DNA from 4 places in the Brevibacillus halotolerans genome. Region 4 is predicted to be linked to each of the others. Evidence: riboswitches for the same ligand, from Rfam matches in the RefSeq annotation. Region 4 holds a riboswitch; each other region holds the start of a gene.
What was found. A riboswitch is a leader RNA that binds a small molecule or an ion and turns the genes downstream of it on or off. The one in region 4 is predicted to bind thiamine pyrophosphate.

Region 1: it holds a riboswitch for thiamine pyrophosphate, as region 4 does, so the genes downstream of both, O0550_RS06245 (ABC transporter substrate-binding protein) here and thiO (glycine oxidase ThiO) in region 4, are expected to answer to the same signal.
Region 2: it holds a riboswitch for thiamine pyrophosphate, as region 4 does, so the genes downstream of both, thiC (phosphomethylpyrimidine synthase ThiC) here and thiO (glycine oxidase ThiO) in region 4, are expected to answer to the same signal.
Region 3: it holds a riboswitch for thiamine pyrophosphate, as region 4 does, so the genes downstream of both, thiT (energy-coupled thiamine transporter ThiT) here and thiO (glycine oxidase ThiO) in region 4, are expected to answer to the same signal.

Annotation. Positions count from the first base shown of each region.
Region 1 is NZ_JAPTNK010000003.1:280,010-285,962, forward strand. It holds gene O0550_RS06225 (hypothetical protein) at 1-702, opposite strand, end outside; gene O0550_RS06230 (vWA domain-containing protein) at 719-1,471, opposite strand; gene O0550_RS06235 (ESX-1 secretion-associated protein) at 1,755-2,318, opposite strand; gene O0550_RS06240 (Na+/H+ antiporter family protein) at 2,580-3,887, opposite strand; TPP riboswitch at 4,129-4,239, shown strand; gene O0550_RS06245 (ABC transporter substrate-binding protein) at 4,312-5,340, shown strand; gene O0550_RS06250 (MTH1187 family thiamine-binding protein) at 5,373-5,669, shown strand; gene O0550_RS06255 (ABC transporter permease) at 5,666-5,953, shown strand, end outside.
Region 2 is NZ_JAPTNK010000003.1:337,054-343,006, reverse strand. It holds gene thiC (phosphomethylpyrimidine synthase ThiC) at 1-1,655, opposite strand, end outside; TPP riboswitch at 1,781-1,897, opposite strand; gene O0550_RS06530 (hypothetical protein) at 2,020-2,169, opposite strand; gene O0550_RS06525 (peptidylprolyl isomerase) at 2,278-2,961, shown strand; gene O0550_RS06520 (HEPN domain-containing protein) at 3,025-3,891, shown strand; gene O0550_RS06515 (low molecular weight protein-tyrosine-phosphatase) at 4,018-4,485, opposite strand; gene O0550_RS06510 (phosphodiester glycosidase family protein) at 4,581-5,657, opposite strand; gene O0550_RS06505 (hypothetical protein) at 5,850-5,953, shown strand, end outside.
Region 3 is NZ_JAPTNK010000001.1:516,053-522,005, reverse strand. It holds gene O0550_RS02265 (nitroreductase family protein) at 101-664, shown strand; gene O0550_RS02260 (hypothetical protein) at 772-1,290, shown strand; gene O0550_RS02255 (bifunctional transcriptional activator/DNA repair enzyme AdaA) at 1,472-2,044, opposite strand; gene thiT (energy-coupled thiamine transporter ThiT) at 2,305-2,871, opposite strand; TPP riboswitch at 3,100-3,211, opposite strand; gene O0550_RS02245 (helix-turn-helix domain-containing protein) at 3,576-3,797, shown strand; gene bglH (aryl-phospho-beta-d-glucosidase) at 4,168-5,583, opposite strand; gene O0550_RS02235 (beta-glucoside-specific PTS transporter subunit IIABC) at 5,667-5,953, opposite strand, start outside.
Region 4 is NZ_JAPTNK010000020.1:802-6,754, forward strand. It holds gene O0550_RS20040 (glucose-6-phosphate isomerase) at 1-918, shown strand, start outside; gene O0550_RS20045 (excisionase family DNA-binding protein) at 922-1,152, shown strand; TPP riboswitch at 1,163-1,274, shown strand; gene thiO (glycine oxidase ThiO) at 1,383-2,513, shown strand; gene O0550_RS20055 (DUF3888 domain-containing protein) at 2,587-3,348, shown strand; gene O0550_RS20060 (glycosyl hydrolase family 18 protein) at 3,415-4,467, opposite strand; gene O0550_RS20065 (YugN-like family protein) at 4,653-5,066, shown strand; gene O0550_RS20070 (NAD kinase) at 5,188-5,953, shown strand, end outside.

The DNA.
Region 1 (5,953 bases), on a different contig from region 4:
TGTGGCTAAGCCATCTGTATAGGCTATCATTCGTGTAAAGCGATGTTGTCCAGCTAAACTGGATTGAAATAAATGAGGCTTTCCTCCCACAGGTCCATGTAACGTTGACCAGCGCTCTTGTGTAGTAAATGTTCCTTGTAAGCATTCCGTTATTTCAAGCTCTTGGTTAAATAATCGTAACCGTAAATCCCCCTGCCAAGCGAACAGGATTCTTCCATTAGGAAAGGAATGCGAGGGTAGATCAATGCGCCCGCAAATGTACATGGCTTCACTTCCATGTGTCCGCTTCGATTCTAATACATCACGTAGCAAGCCTGTAATTCTTGAAGGTATCGGATGATTATCTATGATTCTACTCGTTACAGCGGTTAACGATTGTAGATGTATATCCAACTGTTGTAGAAGGAACTCCTCTCGCTCCTCTTTCTCAAAGAGATCGGAAGCAAGCCAATCTAGTAGCCCGTCTCCTAGCATTTTGGCCGCAAGCTCCCCACAGTAAGAGAGCGATACGCCATCACACAATGCAAATAAAAAAGACTGCTCGTTTCTGGCAAACGTAAGATAATCCTGCCCCTTCTCCTGAGCATGTTGCGTTTCCAAAGCCCGGGCGTACGCATATCTCCAGACAAAATGGTCCTCTTCTCTTGTTACAGACTGCTCTGTGTGTTGATGTATGTTTTTATAACGATAGGCTAATTTCACATTGCATCACCTGTCTTTAACGGACGGGGGTTGCTGCCGACATTTGAAACCCTAAAGACACCAATTCTGGACTGGTAGCCGGAAACATAAGCAAGGCACCCTTTTTTAATTGATACATGGACTCACTCATCATCTCACGATAGCTCTCCGGTAAGACAGAGGACATGGAACGCAGCCTATTGGCATGTTCATCTCTTAAAATTGTATCTGGCATGATTCCGTCCCAGCGCTTCACATCGACAAGCTCTTGATCATGCAGCTCTTCGGAAATAAAAATGTTTTCTACAAGCACATGTCCATCAGGAACAGCCATTTGCATAATTCGTTTGACAATGGGCTCCGGATCTTCACCAGTCGCAGCACCATCTGTCATATGACAGATCAAAGGGGCCGGAGAATCTTGTAGAAACGGGAGCTCTTCTAGCAATAATTTTTCAACTTGTTTAAATGCTTTAGCCATATCTGTCAATCTACGCGGACTTATTTCAGGTAGCTTCCCCAAACGGGCTACCTCATCTATTCCTCGAATTCCATCCAATAAATCATATACTTCATCGCTGTATGCTAACATTGCGATGCGATAGCGTGGGGACATCCGAGTTCCCTTTGTCGAACGAAAAATCATCTGTCGAATGGCAGCAGATAATGCTTCCATCACTACATCAATCCTACGTTTATCTCCCATAGGCAGACACATGGAACCACTCACATCAATCAGGTAAATGATAAGAGCAGGGGTTCGATGTGTCGCTGGTAACTCATAGGTCATAATCGACTCTCCTTATGCTCCTGTTGCAGAGAACCACGGTAGAAGCGCTTGACTTTAAGCCACCGTGATCTTATTTGGAATATGAAGGGTTTTATGTGTTCCCTTCTTTCAACGCTTCCCAAAGGAGATTCCCCCCCTTTTTGATCATTACTTATACTACTTTCCAAGCGGCTCTGATTGCTACTACAGGACGATAAGCATTCGCTCAGCTAAAAGGCCTGCGTAACCTTACTGGTGTAATAAAGATCAAAAACTCGCCTTCCTCCCTAGCAGAACAATCGCTTTAGGACCTCGGAATTTTTTCACTTACTTTAACCAATCCAGATACAGAAGGCTGAACCTGATCATCTTCATTTGTACCCTCGCTATATCCATCATGTATAGAAGTATCAAGAAATTGTATATTTTCACGGACAAATTGAAAACGTGCCATTGGCAGCTCTTCCGTGCTGCCCAATGTAGCTAAATGACGTTGCATATCCTGCTGTGGAAAAAAGCGTGAAGAGCTTGTTAATCCCAGTACAGCTCCCTGCTCTCTCAATTGATGTCGAACCTGCTCTATTGTCATCGTTAACCGCTCTGCACTTTCTCTATCAACTTGTTGAAAGCGTTCCGCAGATTCGACGAGACGCTTAGCTAAATCGTTGGAGTGTGCTTGCAGTTGCTCCATGAGGGCACGGACAGCACGCCAATTATCCTCTAGCTGTGTGTGTTGCCCAATTTCCCAGCTTAGACTTTCCATTGCATGATGCAAACGTCCTTCTATTTCATTCCACTCCTGTGCAGCTCGTTTGTATTCGTGACCCAATTCTTGCAACAGATGCGGATGTACTAGTATTCGCGACATCTCTTATCCCCTCTGATTTACTCATACTCGTTCTAACAGGTAATACGAAATTTCATTACTCTTGACCTTGGAAATGAATCATGATGCTCACTTAAACAAGATTTCTGGAACAAATTCAGGGATTTTCCCTATCTTTTTAGATTTACAGAACCAGGAACTTCATACTAGAGTAATTGGTCCTGTTTTTTTCGTTACGTATAGGTATATAGATACAAAAAAAGTCTTTTTCACTGAAAAAGACTCCCTATCATTTGATGAGAATTACAGAGTAAAGGCAGCTAGCAGTCCAAATATAAATAAGGGTATATTATAATGAAGAAATGTAGGTACGCATGTATCCCAGATATGATGATGTTGCCCATCTGCATTCAATCCTGAGGTAGGCCCTAGCGTGCTATCGGAAGCTGGAGATCCTGCATCCCCCAAAGCTCCGGCTGTACCAATTAACGCCGCTGTCGCAAGTACAGAGAAGCCCAGTCCAGCACAAAGCGGTACAAAGATAGCAGTAATGATTGGGACCGTACCAAATGAAGAACCTATTCCTATGGTGATCACTAAACCGATTAATAGCATAATCACACTAGCTAAAAAACGATTTTGACCGAAATATTCCACTCCAGAAGCTACTAGCTGCTGAACAGCTCCTGTCTCTTTCAACACAGTAGCATAACCAGAGGCAAGGAGGATAACAAAGGCGATAAATCCCATCATAGCAACACCGCGCTGCACCACCTCGTCCCCCAAATTCCACGGCACCACTCGGAAAATAAATAAACAAACAATTCCTGTAAGCGAACCAATAATGAGTGATTTCGTCAATAATTGCACGGTTAATGCTAAGAGAATGGCTACGAGGGTGAATGCATGTCGTTTGGTAAAACGTAATTCTTTCTTCTCGTTATCCTGGTCAGTATCTGTAGCGATAATTTGGTATGTTCTGGGTTTACGATAGCTAATGAATAGTGCCACCAATAACCCTACGATCATACCAATCCCTGGAATAAGCATTGCTTTTGGAAAATCGGTTACTGCAATTGACATCCCAGCCTTCCCCATTTCAGATACAACAATCTGATGATAGATCAGCCCAAAGCCCGCTGGAAGCATAATATAGGGTGCTTGCAAGCCAAATGTTAACGCACAAGCAACAGCACGACGATCAATTTGCATTTTAGTAAACAAGCTCACCAAGGGTGGGATTAGAATAGGTATAAAGGCAATATGCACAGGTACTGCATTTTGCGACAAACAAGCTGCTGTAGCAATGGACATCAGTAAAATACCACGTTTTCCACGCAATACCACCAATAATTTTTTTACTAATAAGGCTGTAATATCAGACTTAGCGATCATCACAGCAAACATCCCAAGTAAAATATAACTGAGCGCTGTTTCTAACTGTCCGCTCATCCCCTGCACCATCATCTGGATGGTGTCAGTTATGGAACCACCGGCAACCAGCCCTGCGGTGATGGAAGCGGCGATCAAGCCAAAAATGACATTTAATCGCAACAGCGACAGTATAACAATTACGATCACCGAAAGTATAACTCCATTAAATAATAGCATATCGTTCACCTACGCTTTAGTATATTAGCTAACTAAAGTTATAACATAGTAAAGTGTTTGTGACAAGCGCTTTTATAGCTCGAAATACAGCGCATCTCCTTCTCAAAATCATTGCAGGTACCTGAGTAAAACGCCGAATTTTTTCACAATGATCAAAACGAACAGGATCAATCATTGAATTGTATTCTTTATAGACAAACGTTCCATTTGAGTATATGATGACAGTAATGATAACAACTGCAAAACGCTTCGGGGAGCTGGAATTGGCCGGCTGAGAGTGTATTCCTTATAATACTGACCCATAACCTGATCTGGATAATGCCAGCGTAGGGAAGTAAGCTTCTGATATCTTCTTACATGAACGCTTCCAAGACAGGTTGCGTTTTTTTGTTGTCTACCAAACAACATGGAGGTTTCGGGATTTATGAGAACTAGTAAACGCTTACCTGCTACTTTACTTTCTGGATTGCTCGTGCTCGCTCTATCAGCTTGCGGACAATCTGCTACACCGGATACACCAAGCGACAAAAAGACACCTGAAGCAGCACCTGCAAAAACCCACAGTAAAGTCGTCCTTGACTGGACACCTAATACCAATCACACCGGATTATATGTCGCTCTTGAAAAAGGCTACTACGCCGAGCAAGGGCTGGATATAGAGATCGTTCAGCCTGGCATGAACGGAGCTGATACCATGGTGGCCACCGGTGAAATTCCATTTGGAGTAAGCTATCAGGAGGGTGTCACGCAAGCACGAACTCAAAATGTCCCTATCGTATCGCTTGCCGCTGTCATTCAGCATAATACTTCTGGTTTTGCTTCACCAGTAAGCAAGAAGATTTTGTCTCCCAAAGATTTTGAAGGAAAAACCTACGGGGGCTATGGGGCTCCAAGTGAAAGAGCGGTTTTACAATCTCTGATGAGCATAGAAAAAGCTGATATCAATAAGCTAAACATGATTAATGTAGGCGAAGCAGATTACTTCACTGCTGTAAAACGCGATATTGACTTCGCTTGGATTTTTTACGCGTGGACGGGCATTGAGGCAGAGTTGCGAAACGAGCCAATTAACATGATATACGTTAATAAATATTCGGATAAACTAGATTATTATACCCCTGTTCTCATTACGAATGAAAAAATGATTCAAGAAAAGCCAGAGATTGTTAAAGCCTTCATGGCAGCAACCTCCAAGGGATATCAATATGCTGGTAAGCATCCGGAAGAAGCGGCTAGCATCCTCCTTAAGCATGTTCCCGATTTGGATGAAAAATTGGTAAAAGCGAGCCAAAAATGGTTAAGTCCACGTTATCAGGATGATGCTCCTCGTTGGGGAGAACAGAAACGCGATGTTTGGCAAGGCTACTCCGACTGGATGGTGGAACATCACTTATTAGAAAAACCACTGGATGTCGACAAAGCATTTACCAACGACTTTTTACCGAAATCATAAACGCGGCATATCACATAGAGGAGCGATTACAGATGGCAAATGCCTTAGTTAGCATTCAAATTATCCCTACCACCCCTCAAGGTGAGGGAGTCATTCCCTTTGTAGACAAAGCAATTGAAGTCATTTCGCAATCAGGAGTAAAATATTTCGTTAGCCCGTTAGAGACCACGATGGAAGGCGAGTTGGAAGAACTGCTTGCTATCGTAAAAAAGATGAATGATGTCATGGTTGAGGTTGGTTGCCCGTCCGTAATCTCCCAAGTCAAAATTTATCACCGTGCTGATGGGCTAGCTTCGATGGATGCATTGACGGAGAAATATCGTCCATGAATAACAATCGTCGTCTATATAAAACAGGATGGCCGCCCGTTCTCGCGGTCTTCCTGTTTCTCTTTATATGGCAGCTTGCGACTTTTATCTGGAAACCCGAAGCGTGGTTTTTACCAAGTCCCCTTGCTATTTTCCAAGAAGGCTGGAATCAAGCGCCGCAACTTACACAACACCTATGGGCTACTTTACAAATCACCCTATTAGGCTTTGCAATTGGGAGTACAACGGGTCTTATTCTTGCCTTTTTATTACATGTAACTCCACCTGTGAAGGCCGCCTTGTAT
Region 2 (5,953 bases), on a different contig from region 4:
CCTTTTAACTCATGACTAATTTTCATACTGCAAAATTTCGGCCCACACATCGAGCAAAAATGTGCTGTTTTAGCTGGTTCAGCGGGAAGGGCTTCATCATGATAATCGCGTGCTCGCTCGGGATCTAATGATAAATGAAATTGATCGTGCCAGCGAAATTCAAATCGTGCTTTTGACATCGCATCATCCCATGCTTGAGCAAGGGGATGACCTTTTGCTAGATCGGCGGCATGCGCTGCGATTTTATAGGCGATGACCCCTTCTTTTACATCATGCTTATTCGGCAGTCCTAAATGTTCTTTCGGTGTTACATAGCATAGCATCGCAGTACCAAACCAGCCAATCATAGCAGCACCAATGGCAGAGGTAATGTGATCATATCCGGGGGCAATATCGGTTGTAAGCGGCCCTAACGTATAGAAGGGAGCCTCCTGACAAATATCCTGCTGAATGTCTACGTTTTCTTTAATCTTGTGCATAGGAACATGTCCCGGCCCTTCGATCATGACCTGAACATCATACTCCCAGGCAATTTTCGTTAGTTCACCCAAGGTTTCTAATTCCGCCATTTGAGCAGCATCATTGGCATCCGCAATGGACCCCGGCCGCAGACCATCCCCTAAGGAGAGTGAGATATCGTAAGCACTTGCAATTTCACAAATCTCACGGAAATGTGTATACAAGAAATTCTCCTGATGATAGGTAAGACACCAAGAGGCCATAATGGAACCTCCTCGCGAAACGATTCCTGTCACGCGGTTCATGGTAAGGGGGATGTAACGAAGCAAAAGTCCAGCATGTACTGTGAAATAGTCCACACCTTGTTCTGCTTGCTCGATTAACGTATCCCGGTATAATTCCCAGGATAAATTCTCTGGTTGTCCTCCCGCTTTCTCCAAAGCTTGATACAATGGTACAGTTCCGACTGGTACAGGAGCATTCCGTAAAATCCATTCACGTGTCGTGTGAATATTTTTACCGGTCGATAAATCCATGATGGTATCCGCTCCCCAGCGAATTGCCCAGACCATTTTTTCAACCTCATCTTCTATGGAGGAAAGAACAGCCGAATTTCCAATATTAGCGTTTATTTTTACCAAAAATTGCTTTCCAATAAGCATAGGCTCAAGCTCAGGGTGATTTATATTAGCCGGCAATATGGCGCGTCCACTGGCAATTTCTTGACGTACTACCTCTGGCTTTATTCCCTCACGTATCGCTGCGAATTCCATTTCAGGTGTAATGATGCCTTTACGTGCATAATGCAGCTGAGTGACGCGTTTTCCTTTACGTGCTCGCAGAGATGGACGATTTTCAAATTCTTGAACAGGAAGCGGGTTAGCGGCCTTTGATTTTGTAGGGGCAAGATTTTTGGAGACTCCATATGTTTCTGTGTCCTTCCGTTCTAAAATCCAAGGAGAGCGGAGTGGTGCAAGACCTTTGCTTAGATCAATCGTTTCAAACAGTGTTTCATCTGTGTAGGGTCCGCTCGTATCATACACTTGCAAAGGAGCATTTGGAGTAACGCGCCCTTGTTGATCAACAGTAGGGGAAAGCATAATTTCACGAAACGGAACTAGTAGATCAGGCCTTGAGCCTGTCACATATCTCTTGCGACTTGCTGGAAAAAAAGACGGAGTTGATAAAATAGACATTGCTATACCTCCCAACATCATTTGGCAACTAGCAAGGGACGGTAGGAGCGACAAACTAAAAAAGAGCCATACAGCAAAGGCTGACGGCTCTTATCCATACAAAATAAACATGCTGAAATAAACGAAGTCATTCGTATGGGATCGTTTCCTACGCTGGCATTATCCAGATCAGGTTTCACGGTCGGTAGCAGAGTTCTCCACCCTCTCAGCCTGGCTTCATCCAAGCTCCCGTATCCATATGTAGTTGCCCTTTTACCATATCATATGGGAAAATGTGGGTCAATAGGACTGATGGACGTTACGTGTGGGACAAATAAACAAAACCGCCAATCCGGCCAAGGACAAGCGGTTTGTTAGCAGAGGATTATCCTTCACGTGTTTTAACTTGACGGGAATGATTCTTTTGCTTTACCTTTTTGGTTCCTGGTAAAGGTTTCCCGGTTTGTTCTAAGCCTTGAAATTGGTTATTATATGTTTGATGCGGATTTTCTACTAAGAAATCATCTTTTGCCATCCTTATCAGCTCCTTCGTGATTAGTATGGGAGGGAAATTGGTATCGCATGCACAGGGAAGTGTTTGTAACGCTGTGAATTATAGTTAAACAGGAGAGGACAGATTTTCATGAAAAAAAGATCGATGTTTATGGCAGTGCTAGCTAGCTTATTACTTGTAACAGGCTGTAGTGGAAATCAATCAAATACTACGCCTACAGAACAAGCCCAAGATATAAAGGTTAATCAGATTGATCTCACAGCTGAGCTCAAGTTTACAGAGCAAGCTACGATTGGGAAAACGACACTAGCCCAGATGGAAAAAATATATGGTCCCGCTGTAGAAAAAAAGACCATTAAAAGTAATTTTCGTACCAATTTAAAAGAAGAGAATGGACCAAATCCAGAAGTAGAGCAAGAAGTAGCTTTTATCAAGATCAACCCACTAACAGGGGCAAAATGGAATAAAGCCTACCCCTTATATTTTACCAAAACGGCTAATCCTACATTAGTAGCTGCCCAAGTGATGTTAAAACGTGGAGATTTGATGAAAAATCTTGAGACTGGAAAGCAACTAACTCTAGAGGATATCAAAAAGGTATATGGAGCGCCAACACGCGACCTAGGAAGAGTTCTGGAGTATTATGATTTCAAAAATAAAGCTGTTCTGCATGTCATTTTAACGGATAATAATCAAATTTCTACTATGCTAACCCATTATGGATTGTTGTATGCGGACAAGCAAGAGGATATGATTGAGAATGAAAATATCATTAAGCGTTTGAGTCAGGAACAAGGATCAGCATCTAAGTAAAAACGGCCAGAAGCCTTTATAAGAGTCTTACCCTATAAAGCCGTGGCGAATGGAGGGATCATCATGCCAACCTTGATTGCACCCGTATTTAATACCATAACAGATAAACCACTTCGTATACAGCTTAGTGAGGATTTCTTTCTGGTATCCGGCTTTGAGCCCTTGTATAAGATTTGTCATGAGCGCTTGCGTCCACAGATGAACGAGAATCGGCTTCATTTTGAAGAGAAGGTAAAACCAAACTCATTGTTTCTCTATGCAGAGTATCCTACCTTAAAAGTAAAAGAGGATCGTCCTTTTATAGCTGAAATAGAGAATCGCTTAAACATGGCGAATGGCGAAGGGGTTTGTTCGATCCCTTATCTATTAACAATGGAAGAAAATCGGTATGGGATTAATTATGTAAAACGCTCATTAGATGGTCCTAAGTTTATCTATACCGATCAAATAGAGGGATTGTTCAAGCGTCTCATGAATGCAGATATCTCGTTTCCAACCGTTCCGTATCGTAGATATTTATTAGCTTTAGAAAAGAAATCGTTGGAGGATGAGTTATTAGATTTATGGATTGCTTTGGAGTCCTTGTTTGTACCAGATGGTAAAAAGGGAGAGATTACGTACAAGGTACGAACAAGAATTGCTTATTATCTGGGGCAAACACCTGAAGAAAGGATTAGGATTGCCAATTTTATTAAAAGCTCCTACAACCATCGTTCTGAAGTGGTTCATAGCGGTAAGGATTTAGGTAATACAATCAAAGAAGAAATACAGATATTACGTCAGATTGCCAGAGCTACCCTTATTAATTTAGCTTTAGAAAAAACCAAACTACAAAAGCTGAGGGAACAACTAGACAATTTGGTGTTAACAGGCAGAACGTACAAGGAGGAGTTTTCACCTGCTTATTTTGAGCATATTGTCTTGCCTTAGAATGAAATAAAGTGGATAAATAGCAGGGGAATCCTTCCTAAATAAGAAAAGCAGCTACTCTTTTTTCCAGGAGTGGCTGCTTTTTTTGCAAATAAACAAAACGAATAATGACACAGGCTTGCTTTATTAAGATAAATGGTATTTATTACGAATATGATTGATTAAACCAATCGAACCTGCTTCGACTAACTCATACACATAATCAAATCTACCTGTAAAATAGGGATCTTCGACTTCTGTTTCCTTATAAGCGGAAGCATAATCCATCAGTTTGGTAACATTTTTAGCATCTGGAGCAAAAGTACGCAATTTTTCTACGTTGGAATCATCCATGCATACAATATAGTCAAATTGTTGAAAATCAGCAGAACGAATTTGTCTAGCAACAATCGTATCAAAACGAATGTTATGCTTCGTTAATACTAGTTGAGTCCCTTCATGTGGAGGATTTCCAACATGCCAACTGCCAATCGCTGCTGAATCAATTTCAATGAATGGCTCTAGTCCGGCGCGTTGTACATGATGACGAAAAACTGCCTCTGCCATGGGTGATCGACAAATGTTGCCTAGACAAACAAATAACACACGTACCATATGAAAAACCTCCTTATATTGAATTTGTACAAAGCAAAACCTCGGCTATCAAGCTCGCCGAGGTTTTTTGTTTTAACCTTCTCACATGCCTATTCTTAGTATACCATCCATGCGTTTGGTAACCAACGACCACGTGGGTCGCCATTTGCGGATTTTGTGAGAACGTTGCCTTTATCAACCATCATAGAAGAAGTACCGCCGTCCATAGCCATTCCATTTACAGCGCCATATTCTTCGAGCAGATCAGCCATATCTTTCATGCTAGCCCCAATAGAGTGCTTTTGACGACCATCAATCACAATGAACAAGATGGTGCCATCAGCCATCTGGCCTACAGCCGTACGGGGAGCGATTCCCCAGCTAATCGGATCTTTTCCAGCAAAAAGGTTCTTTCCATTTACCACTAATTGAGGTCGAAATGACATAGCATCTCTAATATTCATCTTCAACAGCTCTTTAGAGGTATAACGACCTGTGATTAGCTTGCCGTTATAATCAATTCCAAGCACGGTGTCCCCGCCGGATGGATTGTAATCTTGAAGCAGTTTTCCATCTACGATCACTAGTCCAGCTGCTTGGCTGCCGTACCCCATAAAATTGGGGTCATAAAAGCCGCTTGCATTGACTCCACCAATTGCATTCGTTCGTTCTGAGAATTCACTAATCCATTCACCGCGTGGTTTACCCCGGTTCTTTTTTGCACCGGTTGTTTGAATTAAGTGGACTCGGTTAGGATCAGAAACCTTCATAACGTATCCTTTAAAGTAATGAGCGGGATTGAAGTATTTTTCTACCGGAACAACTTCAGTCAGCTCTTTTTGAACAGACTTTTCTTCTTGCTTTTCTTCTTCTTTTGCAGGCGGAGTAGTTACCTCTGTAGGTGAAACGGAGTTAATCGCTTCGGGATTATTAATCTCCGCACGAAGAGAATTAAGGGCGTCTTCTCCTACCAATGTATATTTAGCCCAACTGGAATGTTGAGTTGTTAACAACGTTCCAGCAAGCCACAACCGTAAGTCGTGGGTTAAATAAAAACCGGCTACTAGTACAACGAAGGTTACAATACTTCCTACTAATAGTTTCTTTTTTCGTTTCGCTTTTCTCTTTTTTGATCTTCGCATGGGTTGCTGATCTTTAGAACTGCGAGTACGGGTTAGTGGTGCCTCTGACATGTATCTCATTCCTATCTAGCTTAATCTGATATTTTTAGGTGTAAGGAGGTAGTTCCATTTATATGACGCGCATGTGGATAAAAGGTTACGACCTTTTTGCATTCCATTAACAGCACTTATTGGATTGGCCCTAATGAAGCGATCAGCATGCTTTCTCTTATTCTGGGTAAACTACATATGGAGGTGAGGTTTATGCGCGAATTTGATAAAGAATTTCAGGAACAAGTAGAAGAGTACAGAAAAAATCCACCGGGTACTCATAACCAGCATAGTGAGACAGACCGCCATGATAAAAT
Region 3 (5,953 bases), on a different contig from region 4:
ACTGACATACTATTAGAAATCTTCTATTTTTATGCATAGAGGAAAATATATTTGAATATACAGTATCATAATTAACATATTATAGAAAGGTTGTTAAAACATGTCCCTCTTACACACCTTACAACAACGTCAAGCTATACGCGCCTACGATGGTCGCCCTGTAGAAAAAGAAAAGATCGAGCAGCTTCTAGAAGCAGCTATATTAGCACCCAATGATCGCTTGCGAGAGCCTTGGCACTTCTATGTCATTCGAGGCGCTGCTAAGGAACGGTTTAACCAGCTAGCTCAGGATTTCTTGCTTGAACGCTTTCCTACCAAACCTCATTTAGTAGAAGAATCCATGAAGAATGTTCTGGCCACCCCTCTCATTATAGTCGCTACATCCCAAATCATAGAAGGCGACGAAGCTTCTTCGCTTGATAATGATTATGCTGTAAGCTGCGCTATTCATTCGATGTGGCTGATGGCTTCTGAGCTAGGTCTAGGTTTTGTATGGCGTACACGTGGTGTAGGTTTAGCTAGAGATGAACGTCTCAAAGCCTTCTTGTCCCTATCTGATCAAGAAAAAGTAATTGGTTCCTTATTTATTGGCTATCCAACTGATGAAGCCACACCTCGAACTGCTCGAAAGCCTATCACTCAAAAAACAACCTGGGTCGAGTAAACTTTGGCATATTTCGAACGGTTACAAAAAGGTTACATTTTTCCCCGCTTTGTTGTAACATTTCCCTCACCTGCTACGTATTATTTTTATAGTAGGTGATGATACATATGACAAACCACATGACTTTTGCCATACTGGTGGGCTTGTGTGCGACAGCGGGACTTTTTTTATTTCGACGCGCTGTGACGAGTGGGGATCGACAGCAAGGCGGATTCTGGATTAATGGTCTAGCTATCGCTATTGCAACTTTGCTGGTTTTATTCTCAAGCGCTATCGTCGTGTTCTTATTGGTTACGATTCTCTGGACAGTCGGCACTCTATTTCCTATGTTTGTCGACAAATCTGATTTCTGGACACTCGTTTCCTTTGCAGTCGTCTCCTTTTTCATGTTAATGCTGTACGAACTAATTCTTGAACCAGTCCTTTTATACATAATGCAAAGACTACATATCTCAAGAAATTGGAAATTGATACCTGAAATTTTAGCAACGACCTTCATTTTTTATCTCGTGAATACCACATGGATTTCTGGTGTCTTGTTAACACCATTAACTCCCTTATTTGTTGGCATATTAGCTGTAACAGTCGATTATGTTTTAGAGCGCATCATGGGTGAGAGAAGGTAAAAATGTAGACACGACAAAAAGCACCTCTTAGTTTGCGAATCTCGCAACATGACAGGAGGTGCTTTTTATCTGTCTTTTCCTCGTACAAAAAGGCGTTTCTGCAAGCATACAGAAACGCTTTCAACTCTGTTCTTCCATTCTTTTTTTATATGTATGTTCTCCCGTTATACAGCAGATGCACTTAGCGTGTCGTCCCTGTTTTTCCCTGTTTCTTCTGCTGTAAGCGGTATTGAGTAGGTGTACAACCTGTTTCTTTCTGAAAAACAGCGGCAAAATAGGCACTATTACGAAAACCTACTCTGCTTGCAATCATGGAAACATTTCGATCTGTTTCTAGTAGTTGCTTCTTCGCTTCATCTATTCGGATGCGCGTTAAATATTTCCCTGGCGTTATCTTCATACAACGAGAAAAACAACGCTGCAAATAAAAAGGACTCACATAGAGACGTGACGCCATTTCACGCAGAGTTACGGGTTGGTTATAGCAATCGTGAATCATCTCTAGCAAACGGGTCGCCGCATCTTCTTCCGCTGATTTCCAGGTTGGTTCAGATGGTCTACAACGCTTGCAAGGACGAAAACCTGCAGCAATGGCATCGGACGCCGCATAATAAATCTTCACATGCTCTCTTTTGGGTGTCCTTGATTTGCATGACGGCTTGCAAAAAATACCCGTCGTGCTAAGGCCATAAAAGAATAGTTGATCATAATTTGGATCGCATTCTACTATCGCCTTCCAGAACTCCTCTTTCATCCACGATCCCTCCTAGCCTTCAATCCTCAGTATAACGTAATGTTTTTACTTCTAGTAAGCAACTGGGAATGAAAGAGCAAAATTTCGATAGTTTTTTCTTAATTTCACAATTATGTAACTTTTTCCATAATAAAAAACCGTGCCTTTTCACGTTCTTACGAATATTTTTTTGTAACAAACCGCTTTTATTTTCACTAATATTAAAAAAAGCCAAGAGAGGAAGTAGCTCCCTTCTCTTCGCTTTTTTATAAACTACTTTATTATGTACGTCGATAAGCGCCCGCATTCTGCTGAAACAATTGAGGTGCCCCATTTGCTAGTAATGTAACGACCAAAGCCGTAATCACATACTCAGGTATCAGATAAGTTGCATTATAGCTGAAGGAATAAAGTGTTGCAGGTGTTCCTTCCGGGGCATAGCTCCCAAACCAAACAGCTCCTGAAGTCGTGCGAATAGCCAAGCATAACGCAATTCCCACTAGCAATCCTCCCCAGATGGAGGCAATTTTTGTTGCTTTGCTTTGTGTCTTACTAGCGTACAGGAACGCACCAAAGCCTAGCACGGCATAGGATAGAGGATAATCTAACACCATTTGAATCGGATGGACCATCTCGCCACCAAAAAAGAATTTAACCATGCCTACTAGCCCGCCTGTGATTACGCCTGCTACCCAACCACGGCGAAACGCCAAGAGAGCTATCGGTACCATTACCAGCGATACGCTTCCCCCTTGAGGCATGGCAAACAGCTTTACCTTACTTAAAATAACAGCTATTGCTGCCATGATAGCTATTTCCATCATGATAACCAGTCGTGTTCGTGACATTTCAATTCCTCCTCATTCTGATGCAGTATGTATGTAAGCAGCAGAAATAGAAAGGGTCCAACTCAAGTTTATATAGACTATAAATACAAATTAGAGCAAATTGTATCAGCCAGTTGAATATAAAGAGCGTTTTTCATGTTTTACACACAAAAAAAAACCACCCTAGACGGATGGTTCTCAACTCGGCGATACAACCCTATCTCGACGATAGAGCTACAGCTTTCGCACTTGAAGTCAGCTACCTCTCCCTCCGCTGGCATTACCCAGTTCAGGTTCTACGGTCAGTAACGCATTCTGTTACAATCTCAGCCGCATTTGCCCGGCCCCCGTTTAGTACATGCTTATTTCATTTTCAATGTTACAAATTCAAATAATACCATAACATATTACTACTATTTTGCAAAGTACTTCTTTGAAGCGTCATTTGCTTCATTATAATTGTTTTTTCAATGGTACGTTCTATGACTTTGCATCTAACAAAAGCGAAAAATCAGTTGAAACAGGCTAGATCTTTTACAAGATATAGGGAAAAAGCAGAAATTGAGTGGGCCGAGGTACCCCCCACTTATCCTATGAATAGTATGTAAGGCAAAAGCCTAAAAAGCCTGCTACTTCGGCACCAACACACTCCCCCTGACATAGGATAAGGTGACTGTATCCCTCAACCTTGTTCCTGTAGAGCCCACAAGGAGGGGTGGCACGTTTTGAAGAGTAGCGACCAAAGTAAACCGTTATTAACTAATCGCGAAAGAGAAGTGTTTGAACTCCTGGTCCAAGACAAGACCACAAAAGAGATAGCAGGACAGCTCTTCATTAGCGAAAAAACAGTCAGAAATCACATTAGTAACGTCATGCAGAAATTGGGCGTGAAAGGGCGGTCACAAGCCGTAGTAGAATTGGTAAGGCTTGGCGAATTAAAAATTTGACCGCTCAGGTGAACTGTCTCCCTTTTCTTCAAATCCTTGAAGAGAAGGGGGGATTTTTTCATTCTTTAGACATAAGGTGTTCGATTATAAGCCTCTTCATATCGCTTCTTCATGGCATTTACAATTAGAGTAAAACCTAGAACCGCAAGCATAAAAGCGGTTAGTGGCGCAAAGAAAATCCACTGCTTTGTTTGTAGAAAAGAGCGTGATTGTCCGATTAATCCAGCCCATTCATAGAGGATGTAAAGAGCGTACTATATCATGCTTGAAAACTTCCAGACCACTCTTTATATTTTATTTTTATTTATGACTTTTCTATCAAAATAAGAAAAGGCGCAAAGGTTATAAAAAACCTAGCGCCTCTAGCATTTTAATCTAATACTTCTCCATTACTAGCAATGACATTTTTATACCAGTAGAAGCTTTTCTTTTTCAATCTTCGCAGAGTTCCTTTTCCTTCATTATCCTTATCTACATAAATGAATCCGTAACGCTTCTTCATCTCTGCAGTGGAGGCACTAACTAAATCAATTGGTCCCCATGTTGTGTAACCAATCAGGTCAACACCATCTGCAATCGCTTCTTTCATTTCCGCAATGTGGTCCTTTAAGTATGCAATGCGGTAATCATCTACAATGACATCCCCGTCTTCTACAACATCAACTGCCCCTAATCCATTTTCCACAATAAACAGTGGCACCTGATAACGATCGTACAAAATATTAAGGGCAATACGCAAACCTTTCGGGTCGATTTCCCATCCCCAATCTGTTGCTTTCAAATACGGGTTTTTTACTCCACCCATGATGAGATTGCCATTTGTCTCTCCAGCTTTTTCAGGGGTTACTGTTGCCGTTCTACTTACATAGTAGCTAAAGCCTAGATAGTCTACTTTATACGTGCTCAATAGCTCTTCGTCGCCTTCCTCTATGACGATTTGAATATCATTTTCAGCAAAATAGCGCTTCGTATAGGATGGATAGTAGCCTCTCACTTGAATATCGGTAAAGAATAAGGTCTCCCGATCCGTAGTAAATGCTTTCCATACATCTTCTGGATGACTTGTTAGTGGGTAGGTTGGCAAATAAGCCAGCATGCAACCAATCTGAGCATCAGGAATGATCTCATGGCATGCTTTTACAGCCAAAGCGCTTGCCACGAACTGATGATGAGCCGCTTGATACATCGCGTTCTTCTCGTTCTCACCTTCTGTTAATACAAGTCCACCACCCGTAAATGGCGCATGTAGCACAACGTTAATCTCATTGAACGTCATCCAGTATTTCACTTTATCCTTGTAGCGTTTAAAGAGTGTTTTGGCAAAACGCTCATAGAATTCAACTAACTTCCGATTTCTCCACCCTCCATACTGCTTCACCAGATAAAGCGGCATCTCATAATGTGAGATCGTTACTACCGGCTCAATACCGTATTTTTTAATTTCATCAAACAATTGATCATAGAATTTCAAACCTTCTTCGTTTGGCTCAAGCTCGTCACCATTCGGAAAAATTCTTGTCCAAGCTATCGAGGTGCGGAAGCATGTAAAGCCCATTTCTGCAAACAAGGCAATATCTTCTTTATAGCGATGATAAAAATCAATCGCTTCATGATAAGGGTAGTAGCCTTCCATTGATTCATCATGCGGATACATAATGCCTCTTGGTGACACATCTGCTGTTGAAAGACCTTTGCCACCCTCTTGATAAGCGCCCTCTAGCTGATTAGCTGCGACCGCTCCTCCCCATAGAAAGCCTTCTGGAAATTTCTTCACGATTTTCGTCATAACTTATTTCCTCCTTATAAGTAGAATTGCATCTATGCAAAATTTCGATATAAACAAGGTGATGGATCAACAATTCAGATTCCTTAGACTCGCAGGGTAAGCAAAAGCTCTTTTTCTTTTACTTCAGCTAGACTCGAAGGTTCGATCTCTGGATATTGGTCTGTATTCGTGATGATCACAGGTGTTATCGTTTCAAAGCCTGCCTGTCTAATCTCCTGTAGATCGAATTCAATGAGCAGTTCCCCTACCTTGACCTGCTGACCTGTCTCTACATGGGCGGTAAAGTGTTTGCCCCCCAATTTAACGGTATCTATTCCAATATGAATCAATACCTCTGCTCCAGCATCACTGATTAACCCTATAGCATGCT
Region 4 (5,953 bases):
ACCACTACAGAGCCAGCTATCGCTTTCCGTATTTTCCGTGAGTTCATGGAGAAAAAGTATGGCAAGGAAGAAGCGCGTAAACGTATTTACGCAACAACAGATAAAGCGCGCGGGGCTTTGAAGCAAGTAGCGAACGAAGAAGGTTATGAGAGCTTCGTTATTCCAGATAATGTTGGTGGACGCTTCTCTGTGTTAACAGCAGTAGGATTGTTGCCTATCGCTGTATCAGGTGCAGATATCGATGCCTTGATGAGTGGGGCACAGGCGGCTCGTCAGCGCTATATGAATCCAGCTCTTGGAGAAAATGAATGCTATCAATATGCTGCTATCCGCAATTGCTTATTACGCAAAGGGAAGCAAATTGAGATGCTAGTAAGCTACGAACCTCAATTCCATTATTTCAATGAATGGTGGAAGCAGTTGTTTGGAGAGTCTGAAGGGAAGGATGGTCGCGGAATCTTCCCGGCTGCTGCTGATTTCTCTGCTGACCTTCATTCTATGGGGCAATTTATTCAAGACGGCTCGCGCAATTTGTTTGAAACGGTGCTTTCCGTTGCACAACCAGCGACTGACGTTGAAATCATGCAGGATGCCGCTAATTTAGATGGCTTGAACTTCCTTAGTGGAAAAGGCATGGATTTTGTTAACAAAAAGGCAATGGAAGGCACGATGTTAGCGCACATGGACGGCGGCGTTCCTAACCTTGTAGTTGAATTGCCTGAGCTATCAGCGTATCATATTGGTGAGCTTCTTTATTTCTTTGAAAAAGCATGCGGCATCAGCGGTTATCTGCTAGGTGTGAACCCATTTGATCAGCCTGGCGTAGAGGCTTATAAAGCGAACATGTTCGCACTTCTTGGTAAGCCAGGTTTTGAAAAGCAGAAGGCTGAGCTGGAGGCCCGCTTAAAAGGACAGTAAACCATGTATTTAACTGTAAAGGAAACAGCTGCTTATCTGGATATGCCTGAATGGTTTATACGAGAAAAGATAGCGGAGAGACGTATCCGTGCCGTCCATAATGGTGAGGACTACTTTATTAATAAGGAGCAGTTTACTTATCATATGGAGGAGCTAGAGAGACTGAAGGCTTTTGAAGAGGCGGAAAAATTCGAGCCAATTCCCGAAAGCTATGATTACAAGGACGAAGATTAATAATTTCACATTGATCTACTGGGGGAGTCCTAACTTGCAGGGCTGAGAGGACAGAGCGTGTCTGTTGACCCTTTTTACCTGATCCAGGTCATGCTGGCGAAGGGAAGTGGTTAGATTTGGTGTTGGTGATTTTCCCACTTTTCCTGCGCGGAGAAGTGGGTTTTTTCATTTCTTTGTGTAGAGAGCCAATCGATTCCCCACTCAGTAGATACGAGAAAGGGTGAAGAACAATGAAAAGCTGTTCAGACATCATTGTGATTGGCGGAGGAATTATTGGTTTGGCGATTGCCACGGAACTTGCTCACGTAGGCATGACGGTTACTCTCATCGAAAAGGGAGTGTTTGGAGGGGAGGCATCCGTTGCAGCGGCGGGAATGCTTGCTCCTTTAAAGGAATTTACGAAGCCGGGGCCGCTTCTTGACATGGGAATACGTTCATTGCAGCTATATAAGAATTGGGTGCTTGAACTGAAGGAGGCTACCGGCATTGATTGCCAGCTATCTACAGCAGGTATTCTGACAGTAGCCATGACCGACATGGAGGAGGAATGGTTGCAGGAGCGCTACCAGTGGCAAAAGTCTGAAGGTTATGATATCCGATTGTTGTCTGGAAAAGAAGTGCAAAAACAAGAGCCACATTTATCGAAAATGGTACGCCAAGCCATCTATTCTCCACACGAGGCTGATATCAATAACCGTCTGTTAGTAGAAGCCCTAGTGATACAGGCCAAAAACCGACATGTTCGTTTATTACAAAATACTGCTGTAATCAGATTAAAGCATGCTGGAAGGAAAATGACTGGCGTTGTAACAGAGAAAGGGGAGCTGGAAGCTAATCACGTGATTGTAGCAGCCGGGGCGTGGACTGCTGATATCTTACGTCAGGTGGGAGTGAATGTACCTGTCTATCCAGTAAGGGGACAAATCGCGGCGGTTGATTCGAATCATTTGCCTCTTTCCCATGTAGTCTTTGGAAAAAACGGCTATCTAGTGCCTAAGCAGGATAGACGAATTATTGTTGGAGCTACAGAAGATTTAGCCGGCTTTGACCGCTCTTCCACTGTTTATGGTGTTTCGAAAGTATTAACGGGGGCAATGTCAATTGTACCAGCGATTTCCGAAGCTCCATTTTTACAGGCTTGGGCAGGATTACGGCCTGCTACGGCTGATGGACATCCTATTTTAGGGCCAGTGCCAAACTGGAGTGGGCTAACGCTAGCCTGCGGACACTACCGGAATGGAATCCTGTTAGCGCCGATTACGGCGAAGCTGATCGCCGAATATGTCAGTTCAGATGAAACAGAGCATATGAATCCTTTCTTGCCTAATAGGTTCAGTCTTGTTTCGTCCGAGGAAAAATGAGGAGAAGGCGCTCACCCTTTTCATAAAGCATGGGAGTTTGAGGAAGGTTAACAGAAAAAGGAGATGATCGCAGATGAAGCAATGGGCAAATAGATGGCAGCATATGGCGATAGTTGCTTTTACTGTGCTTCTGTTTACTGTATCTACCTCTTCAGAGATCGCATGGGCTCAACTACCATCTCCTGTACCTTCTGATCCGATACAAGGAGCTCTTATTTTGACGATGAATCCCCATGTAATCAAAGCAATCACTCACTACTATGGTTATCCACGAGCCTATGATCTATCCTCAGCCAAGGTGGTAGGTGTCTCTCGTCTAACCAATCAGCCTCATTCCTTTGAAGCTGTTTTTCAGGTGAAAACCTATGAGGGAAATCATTCACCGCCTTTTGCAATTGAAACGATTAAGCTTGCAGTACACCCAAACGGGGTACAATTGACTGGATATTCTCATCAAGGCGACGAGTGGGAGGAAAAGCGCAAGGTGGAGGAGCAACAGGTACAAAAGGAATTTGAGGATTACTTTCAAATAAAATTGGCTGGCTATCAGCAAATCGGATATTACCAAATTGCTCACCAATATCGCGATGATCCTGATCATGCCTTACTCTTGCTGAATCAGGAATTGCTTTCCCAAAAAGAAGCGATTCAAAAGCAAGTTTATCTATTGCCTATGACCTTTCTTGGTAAACGGGACGGCTACATCTTGTATAAGCGACCAGATGGGCGGCAGATCGTCTATTTCCTGCTTAAGGAGCTAGGGACATGGAAGCTGGATAAGATGAAGCATGTACCTAGTAAGGAAGTGTCGAAAGTCAGCTTGGCATTCGTATAGAATAGCTCAAAAGCCGTCAGCAACTTGAAATGCTGACGGCTTTTGGAATGGAAAAACCAGTTTCATTTATGACTTAGGAAGAAGTGCCGTCCAAAAAGTGTCGTTCTCATATCCGAGGCGCCAAACGGCAAAGCCAGCCAGCTTGTACTTTAGAGCCAAGCTACGTTTAGCGGCGATACTATATTCATTCTCATACCAAAGGGTATGCCAAACGCCGTTTTTCATATAGTGCAGATAGGGCGATTTATATGTATCATGCCATGCTGGAACGGCTTGATTTTCCTTAATGATGGCAGGTATATTACGAAAGCTGATTGCCCTTTTTTTCTCGGTACTCCACTCGTAGCCATAGCTTGGAATACCCATTAATAGCTTATAGGCTGGTACTTGAGAGACGCTATAGCGTATAACATCCTCCACCCAATTGTAGGAGGCAACTGGACCTTCCTCTGACCAAGTTCCATGCTCATCATACGTCATTAGTTGAAGATAGTCGGCCTTGGCACCCAGTGCTTTTAAATCAAAGCCATATACCCAGAAGATAGCAGGGTCATCGTTTGTTTTGGCAGGGACAGAGACGATTAATTGCTTTTTAATCGCATGAAGCTGGTCTGCTAAGCTTCCAACGAACGAGGAATAGGCCTGACGATCTTCGGCCGGAACATTTTCAAAATCAAGATTAGCACCTGACAATTGATTTTGCTGTACGGTGGTAAGGACTTGTTGGATAAAACGCGCTTTATAGTCCTTGTTGGCCAGGATCGAATGAACGATTTCCTTATCAAATAATTTTTTCCCATGATTCGTAATGACTAAAAAGCTGCCCTTTTTTGTATCTTTCGTTAACTGTAACGCTGTTTTAGGCAGGTCTCCTACCAAATAGCCTTCCTTGGTAGCATTGTAGTTAAAGAAGGCGACGTCAGAGATTCTATCCTGGTAATGATGCAGGGAGGTATAGGCGGCTAAATCACCTGGATAATTTTCGGCATAATAGCTAACTACCTTTTGTGTAGCCGTTACCTTTGGAGCTGCCGATACATTTGAGCCAGTGGCTGCTTCTAGCTGGCTTCCTCCGAGTGTAATTGAAAGTAGCGATAGTGTTAGCAAGATTCGTTTCACAAAAATAAAATTCCTTTCCGAGTAAGTACATGTTGTAAATTGATAGATTTCTTCTTGTCCTTCCCTTTCGACACAGAGCATTGAATTCCTTTAAAAGTTACTGGTGGTAAATGATGGATGCTAATTAAATCAAAGTAATTTGGAGAAGGCTATACGGATAAGAAGAAAGGAAAGGGGTAGCTTCGATGAAACAAATAGGAAGTCAAATTGAAGGGAAACAAGCGACATACGGTGATCTTATGGAGACGTTGGGGAAAGAAGGCTTTACTTTGTCCAATTGGGAATATAGAAGTGGCTTTTTGGATCGCAAGCTCGATGATAAAGGCATGGTGTTCTTACGTTTACCTGTACAGGTAGTGAGCGGTGAGTTAGATCAGCCTCAAGCTGTTTTACGCTTTGAACAACCATTTGTCCTGAAGCATATCTACCAAACCGGCGCTGATGATGATACTGATTATGCAGCCGCTTCGGTCGTTTCCTCTATGTTTAATCAGTTTCAAGAACCCATTAATAAAGATGCGGATATAGAATCGACATACATTGTACAGGCTGAAGAACTGTTGAATAGATTAGAGCAGACGATATTTGCGGGAGAATGAGGAAAAGAGAAATTCTCGACCTTTTGTAAAATAGTTGTTAACTCATTTGCTGATAGCTACTTGCAATAGTATGATGAATATGAAATCAAGGTTATCGCAAAAGAGAAAGGATTTTAACGAAATGAAAATCGCAACGGTTTTACGTAATGATGATCATACACGTCAGGTGGATATAAGGTTGCGTGAAAAGCTGGCTGCTTCCACTTCGCGTTCCTATCGTTTTTTAGATGCCAATAGTCAAGAAAAACCGGATATGGTTTTGTCTATTGGAGGTGATGGAACCATGCTGGAAGCTGTTCATCAATATGGATTCGAGCCGCATTATATTGGGATTCATACGGGCCATTTGGGATTTTATGCGGACTGGCATCCTGATCAATTGGATGAATTTGCTGAGGCCTTGGAACAGGTAGACCCTTTAATAGCCGAATACCCAACTGTTTCCTGTCAAATTCGTACCAAGGATGGACAGCTATTGGAGAAGTGGGCACTAAATGAACTAGTCATTCGCAATGCCAGCCTTTCTTCCTTGGTAGTCTCCGTTTTTATTAATGAGCAAGAATTTGAACATTTTCGCGGAGACGGTCTTATTATTTCATCGCCTTCAGGTAGCACTGCTTATAATAAAGCGGTGGATGGTGCCTTGCTGCATCCTTCCCTAGAGGCAATTCAGCTAGCAGAAATTGCTTCCATCAATAATCAATCCTATCGGACGATAAACAGCGCACTAGTTTTACCTAAGCACCATCAGGTAGAGCTGATTATTATGAATCCTGAAATCATGCTTGGCATGGATCGAGAGCAGGGCGTTTGGAAAAATGTTGATTCAATCACCTGTCGTGTTGGTCCTCAAAAGGTCAAATTTGCTCGATACAAGCGTCTAACCT